Regions from separate parts of the Pseudaquabacterium inlustre genome, predicted to be linked through region 1. Evidence: predicted binding sites of a transcription regulator. Region 1 holds the regulator's gene; the other holds the start of a gene.
What was found. Region 1 encodes FliA, which starts transcription of late flagellar genes. Its sites were predicted from a motif close to CTAAAGTTTNNNNNNNNNNNGCCGNTA; they were not measured.
Positions count from the first base shown of each region.

Region 2: flgM (flagellar biosynthesis anti-sigma factor FlgM) is a predicted target of FliA. The motif match lies at 3,381-3,407, and genes of this name have one in related genera.

Region 1 is NZ_JBBUTH010000001.1:299,790-307,543, reverse strand. It holds gene flhA (flagellar biosynthesis protein FlhA) at 1-802, shown strand, start outside; gene flhF (flagellar biosynthesis GTPase FlhF) at 843-2,519, shown strand; gene AACH10_RS01465 (MinD/ParA family ATP-binding protein) at 2,577-3,401, shown strand; gene AACH10_RS01460 (RNA polymerase sigma factor FliA) at 3,432-4,145, shown strand; gene AACH10_RS01455 (AAA family ATPase) at 4,174-4,731, opposite strand; gene pnuC (nicotinamide riboside transporter PnuC) at 4,728-5,390, opposite strand; gene ftsB (cell division protein FtsB) at 5,387-5,662, opposite strand; gene eno (phosphopyruvate hydratase) at 5,708-6,994, opposite strand; gene AACH10_RS01435 (DUF1330 domain-containing protein) at 7,076-7,384, opposite strand; gene kdsA (3-deoxy-8-phosphooctulonate synthase) at 7,404-7,754, opposite strand, start outside.
Region 2 is NZ_JBBUTH010000001.1:24,785-32,538, reverse strand. It holds gene AACH10_RS00150 (nucleotidyltransferase domain-containing protein) at 1-124, shown strand, start outside; gene AACH10_RS00145 (ferritin-like domain-containing protein) at 141-953, opposite strand; gene AACH10_RS00140 (gamma carbonic anhydrase family protein) at 1,040-1,567, shown strand; gene hslO (Hsp33 family molecular chaperone HslO) at 1,584-2,564, shown strand; gene AACH10_RS00130 (hypothetical protein) at 2,571-2,987, opposite strand; gene flgM (flagellar biosynthesis anti-sigma factor FlgM) at 3,037-3,327, opposite strand; gene flgA (flagellar basal body P-ring formation chaperone FlgA) at 3,494-4,321, opposite strand; gene flgB (flagellar basal body rod protein FlgB) at 4,532-4,945, shown strand; gene flgC (flagellar basal body rod protein FlgC) at 4,994-5,401, shown strand; gene AACH10_RS00105 (flagellar hook assembly protein FlgD) at 5,436-6,104, shown strand; gene flgE (flagellar hook protein FlgE) at 6,211-7,479, shown strand; gene flgF (flagellar basal-body rod protein FlgF) at 7,514-7,754, shown strand, end outside.

The DNA.
Region 1 (7,754 bases):
GGGCGAGGCCTTCCCGGGCATGTACCTGGCCATCAACCCCGGTGGCGCCAGCGTCAAGCTGCCCGGCACACCCACCATCGATCCGGCCTTCGGCCTGCCCGCCACCTGGATCGAGGAGCGCCACCGCGAGATGGCACAGATGAACGGATTTACGGTGGTTGATTGCTCGACCGTCGTGGCGACCCATCTTTCACACTTGATGCAAGTCTCGGCGGCACGCCTGCTTGGCCGCGTCGAGACCCAGCAGCTCGTCGAGCACGTGACCAAACTGGCCCCGAAACTGATCGAAGACGTGGTTCCCAAGATGATCGGCATCGCCCCCCTGCAGAAGGTGCTCCAGCTCTTGCTGGAGGAGGGCGTGCACATCCGCGACATGCGTTCGATCATCGAAGGCATCGCCGAGCACGCGGCCACCATCACCGACCCCGGCGAGCTGGCCAAGCGCATCCGCGTGCACCTGGCGCCCCTGATCGTCCAGCAGATCTACGGGCCGGCCAAGGAACTCGACGTGATCGCGCTCGAACCCGAACTGGAGCGTCTGGTCACCCAGGCCCTGACCTCGCCGCATGGCGCGGCGCTGGACCCGGGCGTGGCCGACACCCTGGCCCGCGAGGCCGCCGAAAGCGCCCGCAAACAGGAAGACCTCGGGCAGCCCGCCTGCCTGCTGGTGCCCGACCCCATCCGCATGCCCATGGCCCGCCTGCTCAAGCGCGCGGCGCCCCGGCTGAAGGTGCTGTCGCACAGCGAGATTCCTGAGACCCACACCATCCGCATCGGCTCCATCATCGGAGGCACCGCATGATTTCAAACGCCTGCCCTGAGCGCGTCGTACCGGAGGCCGCATGAACATCAAGCGATACACCGCCAAGACCTCCCGCGAGGCACTGGCCCAGGTGCGCGAGCAGCTCGGCGACGACGCCGTGGTGCTCTCCACCCGGCCCGCCCCCGGTGGCGTGGAAGTGCTGGCCATGGCGCCGGACGGCATGCAGCAGATCGAGAGTGCGGCGTCGCGCGCTCCGGCGGCCACGCCGGCCCGCCCGGCCCGTGCCGCGGCGCCTGCCGCCCCGGCCGAGCGCCGCCCCAGCCTGGCCGAGCGCATCGCCGCGCGCGGCGAGCGCCTGGAGCCGCGCATCGAGATGCCGGCCGGTGCCGCGCCCTTCGACGCCCCCGGCCCGTCCGGTGTCGACGAGGACGTGCAGCGCCTGGGCATGAGCACGCTGTCGTTCCAGGACTATGTGCGTGAACGCATGCTGCGCCGCCGCCAGAACGAGCTCGAGCGCGAGGCCGGCCACAGCGGCCAGACGCTGGCGGCCAGCCTGGCTGCCACGCAGGCGGCCGGCCAGGGCGCACGCGTGCCCGAGCCGGGCGCCGAGGCGCCGGGCCTGCGCGTGGTCAACGGCGGTCCGCGCCGCAACGCGGCCGAAGCGCCCGCCAGCGGCCTGGCCGCCCGCGTGCGCCGCCATGCGCCGCTGCTGGACGACGAGGCCCCGCTGCACGACGAGCCGCCGCCGGTCATCCGCCCGGCCCGCGGCCTGCGCGCGGCCACGCCGGTGAACCTGTCGGGCCAGGACGAGACGCTGGCCGAGCTGCGCTCGGTGCGCAGCTTGATCGAAGAGCGTTTCGGCATGCTGGCCTTCATGGAGAAGCTGCAGCGCAACCCCAAGCAGGTGGCGCTGGCGCAGCGGCTCTTCGACACCGGCCTGTCGCCCGGCCTGGTGCGCAAGCTGGTGCAACAGCTGCCCGCCAACTTGCCCGACGACCTGGCCTGGGCCGCCGAGGTGCTGGAGCGCAACCTGGTCACCGACGAGGGCCAGCCGGCCATCGAGGACCACGAGGGCGTGCTGGCGCTGATCGGCCCCACCGGTGTGGGCAAGACCACCAGCACGGCCAAGATCGCCGCCGCCTTCGCCACCAAGTATGGTGCGCACAACCTGGGCCTGATCACGCTGGATGCCTACCGCGTGGCCGCCCACGAGCAGTTGCGCGCCTATGGCCGCATCCTGGGCGTGGCGGTGCACACCGCCCACGACCGCGCCTCGCTGGAAGACCTGCTGGAGCTGCTGCAGAGCAAGCGCCTGGTGCTGATCGACACGGCCGGCATGGCCCAGCGCGACACCCGCACCCGCGAACTGCTGGAGATGCTGTCGCACCCGGCCATCCGCAAGCTGCTGGTGCTCAATGCCGCGGCCCAGGGCGAGACCGTGGAGGACGTGATGGTCGGCTACGACGTGGCGCGCTGCCACGGCGTGGTGCTGTCCAAGCTCGACGAGGCCGTCAAGCTGGGCCCGGCACTGGATGCGCTGATCCGGCACAAGTCCCGCGTGGTGGGCGTGGCCAACGGCCAGCGCGTGCCCGAGGACTGGCACCGCCTGAGCGCCCAGGCCCTGGTGCAGCGCGCGCTGCGTCCCAGCGGCGGGGCCACCTGGCGCCTGGACGCCGACGACGTGAACCTGCTCTTCGCTGCCACGCCGGCGGCGCAGGGCGCGGCCGCCGCGCGCGGCACCGGCCTGCACGCCTGAGGCCCGATCCCCCGATCCCCCGAACCCCCCGCCCATCCGACCGCCGCCGTACCCCCGATGACCCAGCACGCCGCCACCGTCGCCCGCCCGCGCCGCCAGCCCGTCGACCAGGCCCATGGCCTGCGGCAGCTGTTCGCCGGCAGCCGCCAGCGCTTCGTGCCCCTGGTGCACAACCCGCATGTCGGCTTCGGCGGCGTGGTGATGGAGCGCCTGTGCACGGCCTTTGCCGGTGCCGGCCTGCGCACCCTGGTGGTCGATGCCGCCGACACCGCCAGCGCGCCGCACGAGCTGGCCGCGGTGGACCTGGCGGCCTGCATCGAACGCCTGTCGCCCAGCGTGGGCTACCTGGCCGCCCGCGGCCTGCCGATGCGCTACCTGGACCACCGCGCCAGCACCGCCGGCTTCCTGCAGGCGCTGTCGGTGGCCGCGCCGCAGGCCGACATCGTGCTGGTGCATGCCGGCGCGTCCGACCTGCGCCGGCTGTTCAGCGGCCGGGCGCCGCGCCCGGTGCTGATGGCCGGCTTGCGCCCCGACAGCCTGACCGAGGCCTATGCGGCGATGAAACTGCTGGGCCAGCGCCTGGGCCCGCTGACCTACGACACCGTGGTGGTGGGCGACATGTCCGCCCGCCGCGCGCGCCAGACCGCCGAACGCCTGGCGCAGTGCGCCGACCACTTCCTGGGCGCCGCCATCGGCTGCTGGGCGGTGGTCGACCCCACCGCGCCGGCGCGCGCCGCCGTCAGCGACGACCTGCACTTCCTGGCCCAGGCGCAGCTGCCCCAGGAGCGCCCCTCGGGCGCCGACCTGGGCGATGCCGGCGCCAGCCACGCCTACCTGCATGCCGCTGCGATGCCTGCATCGCAGCCCGGCCGATTGAACTGAATGACCGTACCGTCCCCCCGGAGCCTCGCCATGTACACCGAAAAGGGCCGACTCGACGCGAACGCGCTGCTCAAGCAGTACAGCCCGCTGGTCAGACGGCTGGCGCACCAGATGATCGCCAAGCTGCCGGCCAACGTGGAGCTGGACGACCTCATCCAGGTGGGCATGATCGGGCTGTCCGACGCGCTGTCGCGCTTCGACGCCAGCATGGGCGTGCAGTTCGAGACCTTCGCCACCCAGCGCATCCGCGGCGCCATGCTCGACGAGTTGCGCGGCAGCGACTGGATGAGCCGTGGCGAACGCCGCCAACAGCGCAGCATCGAGGCCGCGGTGCACAAGCTCGAGCAGCGCCTGGGCCGCGCGCCCAGCGAGAGCGAGATCGCCAAGGAAATGGAGATGTCGCTCAGCGAGTACCAGGAACTGCTGGGCAAGGTGCGTGGCACCCAGCTGGTCTACCTGGAGGACATGACCGGCGAGGACGGCGACGACGACTACCTCGACCGCCATGTGGCCGACGAGGAAGCCAATCCGCTGGCCCTGCTGGAAGACCGCCGCATGCGCGAGGCGCTGGTCGAGGCCATCAAGAACCTGCCCGAGCGCGAGCAGTACGTGATGAGCATGTACTACGAGCACGACATGAATCTCAAGGAGATCGCTGCCGTGCTGAAGGTGACCGAGAGCCGGGTGTGCCAGCTGCACAGCCAGAGCATCGCGCGCCTGCGCTCGCGCCTGCGCACCTGGTGATGAGGATGGCGGCGCCTTGCCGCCCGTCTCAGCGAGCCAGCAGCGGCGCCAGTGCTGCCAGCGCCGATCCCACCCGCGCCGCGCCCAGGCCCTGCACACCGTGCCAGGGCAGGGCGTGGCGCGTCAGCATGTCGCGCAGGCGCGTGTCCACCTGCGCCCGCACGGCCGGGCCATCGCGCAGCGGATCGGGCTGCCACGCGAGGTCCGGCGCGGTCAGCAGCGTGGCGTCGCAGCGCCGGTGCAGGGCCACGGCCAGCGTGTCCAGCCCGTCGTCACCGAAGAACTGCTGGCTGTAGACCGCCGTCATCAGCGCCGTGGTGTCGGCAATCACCAGGTCGTGCGTGGCCGCCGCGGCGTCGATGCGCGCATGTTGCGCGCGTGCGATGTCGGCCTGCTCGTCGGCCCGGGGCGTGCGGCCCTCGGCCTCGCACCAGTGGCGCAGCCACTCGCTCACCCAGGTGCAGCGCAGGCCGGTGGCCGCCGCCAGCTGCGACGCCAGGGCCTGGGCCAGCGCGGTCTTGCCGGTGCTCTCGGCACCCAGGATGCCGATCACCCGGGCCGGGCGCGGCGTGGTGCCGCCGCTCATGGGCGGGCCGTGCTGGCCGGTGCGGCGGCTGGCGCGCGCGCCAGCGCCGCCCAGGCCTTCCAGCCCCACAGCGCCATGGCGGTGAACAGCGCGTACAGGCCCACGGTGAGCCACAGGCCCTTCACCGCGAACAGGCCGATGCTGACCAGGTTCACGATCACCCAGGCCGGCCAGTTCTCCAGCCACTTGCGGGCCAGCAGCCAGGTGCCGGCCAGGCTGCCCACGGTGGGCAGCGCATCGAGCCAGGGCACGTCGGAATCGGTGGCGTGCGACAGCAGCAGCGCCAGCAGCGGCCAGGCGGCCAGCGTGGCCAGCGCCACCTTCAGCAGGCCGCCGCGGCCCAGGCGGCGCACCGCCAGCGGCGCGCCGTCGTCACCGGTGCCACGCAGCCACTGCCACCAGCCCCACAGCGCCGCGGCGATGAACACGCCCTGCAGCGCGGCCTCGCCGTACAGCTTGCTGTGCGCGAACAGCCAGGCGTAGAGCGCCGAGCTGGCGATGGCCAGCGGCCAGCCCAGCGGGTTGACGCGCGCATTGCACACCACCATCCACACCGACAGCACGCAGGCCGCCAGCTCCAGCCCGGTGATCGGGCTGCCGCCGGGGGCGGCCAGGGGCTGCAGCAGGGCGTCGGACAGCGCGGCGAGCAGGCTGTTCAACGCTTGGCGAGGTATTGCACGAACACCTCGTCGGGCTTGACCATGCCCAGCTCGCTGCGCGCGCGCTCTTCCACCATCTCCAGGCCCTGGCGCAGGTCGTCCACCTCGGCCAGCAGGCGCTCGTTGGTGCGCTGGCGTTCGGCATTGGCGCGCAGCTTGCCGTCCAGCTCGCGCTGCTTGGCGGCCACGTGGCGCAGCCCGCCGTCACCCAGCCACAGGCTGTACTGCACCACGGCCAGCAGGGCCACGAGCGCCAGGGTGACGAAGCGCATGGCGGGCCGCCTCTCGTCGTCGCGGTGGGTGCGCGGCTGCGCCGGTCAGCGCAGGTTGTAGAACGCGGCGCGGCCGGGGTACACGGCCACTTCGCCGAGGTCTTCCTCGATGCGCAGCAGCTGGTTGTACTTGGCCATGCGGTCCGAGCGGCTGAGCGAGCCGGTCTTGATCTGGCCGGCGTTCAGGCCCACGGCGATGTCGCTGATGGTGGAGTCTTCGGTTTCGCCCGAGCGGTGGCTGATCACGGCGGTGTAGCCGGCGCGCTTGGCCATCTCGATGGCGGCGAAGGTCTCGGTCAGCGTGCCGATCTGGTTGATCTTGATGAGGATCGAGTTGGCGATGCCCTTGTCGATGCCTTCCTTCAGGATCTTGGTGTTGGTGACGAACAGGTCGTCGCCCACCAGCTGCACCTTGCCACCCAGGCGCTCGGTCAGCAGCTTCCAGCCGTCCCAGTCGCCCTCGTGCATGCCGTCTTCGATGCTGATGATCGGGTACTTGTCGACCCAGCTGGCCAGCATGTCGGTCCACTGCGCGGCGGTCAGCGCGATGCCGCCTTCGCCTTCCAGCACGTACTTGCCGTCCTTGTAGAACTCGCTGGCGGCGCAATCGAGGCCGATGGCGATCTGCTCGCCGGCGGTGTAGCCGGCCATGTCGATGGCCTGCAGGATCAGCTGGATGGCGGCCTCATGGCTCTCGACGCTGGGGGCGAAGCCGCCCTCGTCGCCCACGGCGGTGCTGATGCCCTTGTCGTGCAGGATCTTCTTCAGTGCATGGAAGGTCTCGGCACCCCAGCGCAGGGCCTCGCGGAACGACGGCGCGCCCACGGGGATGATCATCAGTTCCTGCAGGTCCAGGCTGTTGTTGGCGTGGGCGCCGCCGTTGATGACGTTCATCATCGGCACCGGCAGCTGCACGCCGCCCATGCCGCCGAAGTAGCGGTACAGCGGCAGGCCGCTCTCTTCAGCCGCGGCGCGGGCCACGGCCATCGACACGGCCAGCATGGCGTTGGCGCCCAGGCGGCTCTTGTTCTCGGTGCCGTCCAGGTCGATCAGGGTCTTGTCCAGGAAGGCCTGCTCGGCGGCATCCAGGCCCAGCACGGCTTCCGAGATCTCGGTGTTGATGTGGTTGACGGCCTTGAGCACGCCCTTGCCGAGGTAGCGCGCCTTGTCGCCATCGCGCAGCTCGATGGCCTCGCGGCTGCCGGTGCTGGCGCCCGAGGGCACGGCGGCGCGGCCCATCACGCCGCTTTCCAGCAGCACGTCGCACTCGACGGTGGGGTTGCCGCGGCTGTCCAGGATCTCACGTCCGACGATGTCGACGATGGCGCTCATGCAAGTCCTCAGAAAAGTGGAGTTGGAATTCTCGGGTCGGGTCGGGTCGGGTCGAGGCGGGGTTCTCGGGCGGGCGGCGGCTCAGACCGGCTGCGCGTCCACCCCTTCGACCAGCACCATGTTGAAGCAGGCCGTGGCGCCCTGGCGCAGGGCACGGGCCGCAACATAGCCGGGGCTGTTGTACATGGCCTGCGCGGCCTCGAAGCTGGGGTAGCGCAGCACGGTCAGGCGGGCCGGTGTCCAGTCGCCTTCCTGCACGGCCATGCGGCCGCCGCGCACCAGGTACTCGCCGCCGAAGGCCTTCACCACCTCGGGCGCCGCCGCCATGTAGCGCTTGAAGGCCTCGGGGTCGCTGATGTTGGATTCGACGATCAGGTAGGCGGCGGGCATGGCGGGGCTCCGGTCGGGGTCAGGCGGCGAAGTCGTTTTCCAGCAGCGGCCGGCTCTTGACCACGCGGTCGAGTGCCACCAACTGCTCCAGCAACGCGCGCATGTGCTTCAGCGGCACGGCGTTGGGGCCGTCCGACCAGGCCTTGGCCGGCTCGGGGTGGGTTTCCATGAACAGGCCGGCCACGCCGGCGCCCACGCCGGCACGCGCCAGCACCGGCACCATCTCGCGCGCGCCGCCGCTGCTGCCGCCCAGGCCGCCGGGCTTTTGCACCGAGTGGGTCACGTCGAACACCACCGGCGCGCCCGACTTGCGCATCTCGGCCAGGCTGCTCATGTCGGCCACCAGGTTGTTGTAGCCGAAGCTCACGCC
Region 2 (7,754 bases), 280 kb from region 1:
GGCGTTGCTGTACGTGCGTTCGCACTGGCTGCGCATGCCCCTGCACCTGCTGGTGCCGCACCTGGTGCGCAAGGCCTGGATGCGGCATTTCCCGGCCACCCAGGACGAGCCGGTCGCGCGCTGACCGGCAGGCGGTTCATTCAGCCCAGCGCCGCCAGCTCCGCCTCGGTGAACCCCGCCGCCCGACGCGCCTCCAGGTTGAACGGCGGGCGCGGCTTCGGCGCGTCGTGCTGCTGCGCCAGGGGCGCGTAGCTGGCTTCGGGATCGACGCCGGCTTGATCGCACAGCCAGCGGTACCAGCGGTTGCCGATGGCCACATGGCCCACTTCGTCGGTGAGGATGCGGTCGAGGATGGCCACGGCGGCCAGGTCGCCAGCGCGGCGCAGCTTGGCCTGGATGGGGGGTGTGGCGTCCAGGCCGCGGGCTTCCAGCGTGCGCGGCACCAGCGCCATGCGCGCCAGCACGTCGTGCTTGGTGCGTTCGGTCATGGTCCACAGACCGTCGTGGGCGTCGAAGTCGCCATAGGCGTGGCCCAGGCTGTGCAGGTGGCGCTCCAGCAGCCCGAAGTGGATGGCCTCCTCGGCCGCTACCTGCAGCCAGTCGCGGTAGAAGGCCTCGGGCAGGCCGGCAAAGCGCCACACGGCGTCCAGCGCCAGGTTGATGGCGTTGAACTCGATGTGGGCGATGGCGTGCAACAGCGCCGCACGGCCGGCGGTGGTGAAGGGCGAGCGCCGCGCCAGCTGCACATGGGGCACCAAGGCCGGGCGTGGGGGACGTCCGGGCAGCCCCGGGGGCTCGGCCAGCGCGGCGTGCGGGTCGATGCGCTGCTCGCCGGCGCGCAGCGCGCGCCACAACTCCAGCGCGGCGGCGGCCTTGGTGGCGGGATCGGTCAGCTGCAGGGCGTGCAGCGCGTGGGGGCGCACGCAGGGCAGGGCGGTGGACTCGGTCGGCATCCTTAAAATCATAGGCTTTGCCGTCGCAGCCGGGGTTGTGGACGGTGTCGTTTCCTCCCACCCGCTTCACAGGATTCTTGCCACCCATGGCCATCTACCAGCTCGGCGAGCGCACGCCCGAGGTCCATCCCAGTGCCTGGGTGGCCGATTCGGCCCAGGTCATCGGCAACATCCACCTCGCCGAGAACGCCAGCGTCTGGTACGGCGCCATCCTGCGCGGCGACAACGACCGCATCTCGGTGGGCCGCAACAGCAATGTGCAGGACGGCAGCGTGCTGCACATCGACACGGCCAAGCCGCTGACCATCGGCGATGACGTGACCGTGGGCCACCAGGTGGTGCTGCACGGCTGCAGCATCGGCGACTGCACGCTGGTGGGCATCCAGAGCGTGATCCTCAACGGTGCGCGCATCGGCAAGAACAGCATCGTCGGTGCCGGCTCGCTGGTCACCGAGGGCAAGGAGTTCCCCGACGGCGTGCTGATCGTCGGCAGCCCGGCCAAGGTGGTGCGCGAGCTCACGCCCGAGCAGATCGCCCGCGTGCAGATGAGCGCGCGGCACTACGTGGCCCAGGCCGCGCTGCACCGCGGCCAGCTGCTGCGCATCGACCGCTGAGCGCCGGGCCCGCACGATGGATCAGCTGATCAAGTTCATGTTCGAAGGCCTGCCGGTGCGCGGCATGTTGGTGCGCCTGTCGGGCAGCTGGCGCGAGGCCATGTCGCGCCGCGCCAGCGCCAGCGATGGCGGCCATGCCTTCGCGCCCGAGGTGCGCGCGCTGCTGGGCGAGATGGCCGCGGCCGGCGTGCTGATGCAGGGCAATCTGAAGTTCAACGGCGCGCTGGTGCTGCAGGTGCAGGGCGACGGGCCGGTGAAGCTGGCGGTGGCCGAGACGCGCTCGGACTTCGGCTTTCGCGTCACCGCCAAGGTGACTGGCGAGGTGCCGGCCGGCGCCGGTCTGGCCGCGCTGGTGAACGTGCACGGCCAGGGCCGCTGTGCGATCACGCTCGACCCGCAGGACCGCCTGCCCGGCCAGCAGCCCTACCAGGGCGTGGTGCCGCTGCATGGCGACCAGCGCGAGCCGCTGCAACAGCTGTCGCAGGTGCTCGAGCACTACATGCTGCAGAGCGAGCAGCTCGACACCCGCCTGGTGCTGGCTGCCAACGACGAGGTGGCGGCCGGCCTGCTGATCCAGCGCCTGCCGATCGAAGGCGGCGTGCAGTCGTCGGGCGGCGTGGCCTACAGCCCCGACGAGGCGCACATCGGCGCCAACGAGGATTTCCAGCGCATCGCCATGCTGGCCGCCACGCTGACCTCGGAAGAGCTGCTGGCGCTGGCGCCCGAGCAGGTGCTGCACCGGCTGTTCTGGGAGGAGACGCTGCGTGTGTTCGAGCCGCTGACGCCGCAGTTCAAGTGCAGCTGCTCGCGCGAGCGCGTGGCCGGCATGCTGACCAGCCTGGGCGCCGAGGAGGTGCACGGCATCATCGCCGAGCGCGGCGAGGTGGAGGTGGGCTGCGACTTCTGCGGTGCGCAGTACCGCTTCGACGCGGTGGACGTGGGCGAGCTGTTCACGCCGGGGCGCGAGTCGCCACCGTCGTCGTCGCAGGTGCAGTAGCGCGGGTCAGGCGCTGAGGCTGCCGCCGCGCAGCAGGCTGTCGGCGCGGCCGTTGGCGCCATAGACGCCGCCATGAGCGATCGGCGGGGGCATCAGCACATCGATGGCGCGGTCGAGCGCGGCGGTGGCGCGGGCCAGGGCTTCGCGCTGGCGGGCCACCTGGGCACCGGCCCGGGCCAGGCGCAGGCGCATCGGCTCGGGCACGCCGCCGTGGCGCGCTGCGTGCATGAAGGCCTCGACGGCACGGGCGAGGTCGCGGTGCAGTTCGTTGGCATGCAGCTCGATCGAGGGTGCGTTGCGGTCGCGCAGCGCATCGTTGAGCGCGCCCAGGCGCTGCTCGACCGCACTCACCAGGGAGTCGAGGTCGGCGCGCTGCCCTGTCTCGGCTTGCAGGGCGGCCAGTTCGGCGGGCGAGTGCAGCATGCCAGTGGACGATGGCCGTCAGGCCACCGCGTGAGGAATGGGGTGGCGCTCAGGACTTGCCGACGCTGCCCAGCAACTCGCGGGCGTTGCTGATCAGCTTGTCGGCGATCGCGTCGGCGTTGACTTCGAACTTGCCGTCGCGGATGGCGTCGGAGATGCGCTTGACCTTGTCGGCGTCGAACACACTCTCCGTGCTGCCGGCCGTCAGCTGGCTGACGGTGGCCGACAGTTCGACCTGGGCACTGGCTTCCGTCTTGCCACCGGCGTTGCCGGTGCCCGAGGCACGTCGCTCGCTGACGGCCGGGGTGACGCCCTTGTTATCAAGTTGACCGATCTTCATGGTGGACTCCATCTGGGGCGTACGGACTGCCCGCCCTTGAGACATGTTCGGGGTATCGACCGCCCCTCGACGGACTTTAGGCCTTTTGGGCCGAAAACCGGAAACACCCCGTAATTCGGGGGATCGAGGAGGCCGGCGGGCGGGCCGGACGGCCGGGGCAGGGGGCTCACATCGGCACCTCGATGCGGCGGTCGGCCGTGGCCACGCCCGAAACGATGCGCCCGCCGTCGATGCGCGCGCGCACGGTCTGGCCGTCGATGCCGGGGCTCAGCGCCTGGCCGTCGGCGGCGATCTGGAAGCCCGGGCCCATGGCCACCACGCGCACGGTGTCACCGGCGGCGAACCACAGTCGGGGCTTCAGATCGGCCTGGCGCAGCGCATCGCCGGCGGCCAGGTTGCGGGCCAGCGTGCGGCCCACGGCCAGGTCGGGCTGGCCGATGGCGGGGTCGGTGCTGGCGGCCACGTCCACCTCGGCCTGCGTCAGGTGCTGGCGCTGCAGCACGGTGCCCGCCGGCACGGCGGTGGTGGCCACCAGCGAGCGGGCGAAGACCTTCACCGTCACCGGCAGGTAGACGTTCCAGGCCTTCGGGCCCTGGGTGCAGCGCAGGCCGATGCGCGTCTGGCCGATCGCCCGGCTGCCGGGGGGCAGGTAGGGCTGCACGGTCTGGCAGGGGGCCAGCTTCAGGCGCGGATCGAGCCGGCCCACCACCACCTCGATGCGCGGCGGCGTGGCCGCGGGGGCGGTGGCGGCACCGGTGTCGTCGGGGGAGGCCAGGGCGGTTTGTGCCGCCTGGCGCATCCACTGGGCGATCTCGGTACCCGCCGGCACGGCGCTGGCCTCGTCGGCGGCGCGCGCCGGCGCGGGCAGCGCCAGCGCGACGGCCAGGCCCAGACTCTGACCCAGGCCCAGGCCCAGGCCCAGGCGCGGCACGCCGGCCGCACCTCGGCGCCAGGCGCGGTGCGCTGGACGCTGCGGCACAGCCGGACGGGGCATGGGCAGGATGGTGTTCACGCTGCGCATGGTGCCCTGGGGGCGGTGGCGCGTTGCCTGGAAATGTCGCCGGATCGTCCGGCTTATCGGGCTCATGTTCGGCGGCGTGCCTGCCCACAATGCCCTGGCATCGAGCAGCCTGCCCGCATGGCCGGCGGCGCTGTCCCGATGGCGAACCCGCAGCCGGATGTCCCCGACAACCGAAAGACGACCATGCAACGACTGACACAGACGCTCGATTTCCAGGCCAACGCCCTGGTGCTGCGCGCAGAGCGTCAGCGCCTGATCGCCAGCAACATCGCCAATGCGGACACGCCGGGCTACCAGGCCCGCGAGATGGACTTCGCGCAGGCCCTGCGCGAGGCCACCGGCCAGGCCCAGGCCGCCGGCACGATGGCCGCCACGCATGCCGGCCACTTCGGGACCGCGCCCACCAGCGATGGCGAGCCGCCCAATCTGCTGTATGCCCGCTATTCCCAGGATTCGGTGGACCGCAACACGGTCGACCTCGACCGCGAACGCGCCAGCTTCGCCGAGAACACCGTGCGCTACGAGGCGGCGCTGCGCTTCATCAACGGCTCCGTGCGCACGCTCACCGACGCCATGAAGAGCCCCAGCCAGGGCTGATGACGGCGTGCCCCCCCGAGCCGAGCGATCCACCGCAGGAGCACCGCGATGAGCATGTTCAAGATCTTCGATGTCTCGGGCAGCGCGGTCAGCGCCCAGACGCAGCGCCTGAACGTGGTGGCCAGCAACCTGGCCAACGCCGACACCGTGGCCGGCCCCGACGGCCAGGCCTACAAGGCGCGGCAGGTGGTGTTCCAGACCACGCTGATGGGCGAGGTGACCTCGGCCGGCGTGCGCGTGAGCAATGTCGTCGAGTCCGACACGCCGGGGCGCAAGGTGCACGACCCCAAGCACCCGGCCGCCGACGCCCAGGGCTACGTGACCTTCAGCAACGTGAGCCCGGTGGAGGAGATGGTGAACATGATCTCCGCCTCGCGTTCGTACCAGAACAACGTCGAGGTCATGAACACGGCCAAGAGCCTGTTGATGAAGACCCTGCAGATGGGGCAGGGCTGATGCCTGCCGATCGTCCTGAACCCCGGAACCCGCGATGACCACCACCTCCAGCAGCACCGCCAGCCTGGCCACCGACTTCTCGTCGTTCAATGTCGCCAGCACCAGCACCGCCAAGGCGCTCACCGCGCAGGAGCAGCAGGACCGCTTCCTGAAGCTGCTGACCACGCAGCTGACCAACCAGGATCCGCTGAACCCGATGGACAACGCGCAGATGACCACGCAGATGGCGCAGATCAGCACCGTCAGCGGCATCGAGTCGATGAACCAGTCGATCAGCAAGCTGACCAGCCAGTTCGTCAGCATGCAGGCGCTGCAGGGGGCCTCGCTGGTGGGCCACAGCGTGGTGGTGCAGGGCGACCAGATGGCCATGAGCGGCAACCAGGCCAGCGGCCTGTTCGAATTGAGCGCCGCCGCCGACACGGTGAAGGTCGAGGTGCTCAATGCCGCCGGCACCGTGGTCAAGACCGTCAGCCTCGGGGCGCAGGGCAGTGGCCAGCAGGACTTCTCGTTCACGGCCAATGACCTGGAGACCGATGGCGACTACCGCTTCCGCATCAGCGCCACCACCGGCGGTGTGGCCGTCACCGCCACACCGCTGATGCTGGACAAGGTGAATGCCGTCAGCGCCGGCAGTGGCACGCTGACGCTCGACCTGCAGAACAGCGGTTCGGTCTCCTACGACGCGGTCAAGTCCGTGCACTGATCCCGTCCCTCTTCTCCCGCGCGGCGCACGCGAGGCGCCGCGGTGATCCGCAGTATCCGAAGGTGGTCGACCGGCCGCCGACATCGTTCGCACCAGGAGTGTTCCCATGAGTTTCCAGCAAGGCGTCACAGGCTTGACTTCCGCCGGTCGCAACCTCGAGGTGATCGGCAACAACGTGGCCAATGCCAGCACCGTGGGCGCCAAGGCTTCGCGTGCGGAGTTCGCGGATATCTATGCTCGCGCCTCCGGCGGTGGCGCGGGCAGTGCCGGCCTGGGCGTGGCGGTGACGGCGGTGGCGCAGCAGTTCTCGCAGGGCAGCATCAGTTCCACCGACAACCCGCTGGACGTGGCGATCAACGGTGCGGGCTTCTTCCAGCTGCAGGACCCGACCGGTGCGATGGTCTATTCGCGCAATGGCCAGTTCAAGGTCGACCGCGAAGGCTATGTCACCAACTCCGACGACATGAAGCTGATGGCCATCCCGGTGACCTACCAGGACGGGCAGATCCCCGGCAAGTCGCAGCCGCTGCAACTGCCCACCTCGGGCATCGCGCCGAAGCAGACCTCCACCATGAACATGGAGATCAATCTCGACGCCCGGCAGAGCGCCAAGATCGACTCGGCCACCAATGCGCCGGTGGCCATCGACTTCACCGACGCGACCACGTACAACAACTCCACGTCGATCAACATCTACGACACCAAGGGCCAGCAGGTGTCGATGACCTACTTCTTCCAGAAGGTGGCCAACAACACCTGGGACGTCTATGCCACGGCCAACGGCGAGACCGTCGGCGGCACGGCAGACGCACCGGCGCCGATCACGCGCGTGGAGTTCCCCGACGATGGCACCCCGCCGACCTCGCCGTCGGAGCCGATCTCGGTGGCCATTCCGGCCACCGGCGTGGGCACCTCCACCGAGACCGTGGCTTTCGAGTCCGTGGTCATGGACATGACCAAGCTGACCCAGTTCGGCTCGGCCTTCGGCCCCACCGACGTGTCGCAGGACGGCTTCCCGCCCGGCCGGCTGAGCTCGATCTCGATCGAGAACGACGGCACCGTGATCGGCAGCTACTCCAGCGGCCAGTCGGCGGCCATCGCCCGCATCGAACTGGCCAACTTCCGCAATGCGCAGGGCCTGCAGCCGCTGGGCGGCAACGTCTGGGCCAGCACCTATGACTCGGGCGACCCGGTCATCGGCACGCCGGGCGGCGGCAACCTGGGCCTGCTGCAGTCCAAGGCGGTCGAGGAGAGCAATGTGGACCTGACGCAGGAGCTGGTGAACATGATGGTGGCCCAGCGCATCTACCAGGCCAACGCGCAGACCATCAAGACGCAGGACTCGGTGATGCAGACCCTGGTCAGCCTGCGCTGATGCACTGAGCCCCGCCGCACCGAGGAACTGACCCATGGACCGCGTGATCTACCTGACGATGACAGGCGCCAAGGCCGCCATGCAGCGCCAGGAAGTGGTGTCCAACAACCTGGCCAACGCCTCGACCACCGGCTTTCGCGCCGAGCTGACCGCGTTCCGCGCCGTGCCGGTGCAGGGCGACGGCGCCAGCACGCGGGTGTATTCGCTGGAAAGCACACCTGGCTACAACCCCGAAGCCGGGCCGATCACCGCCACCGGCCGCAACCTGGACGTGG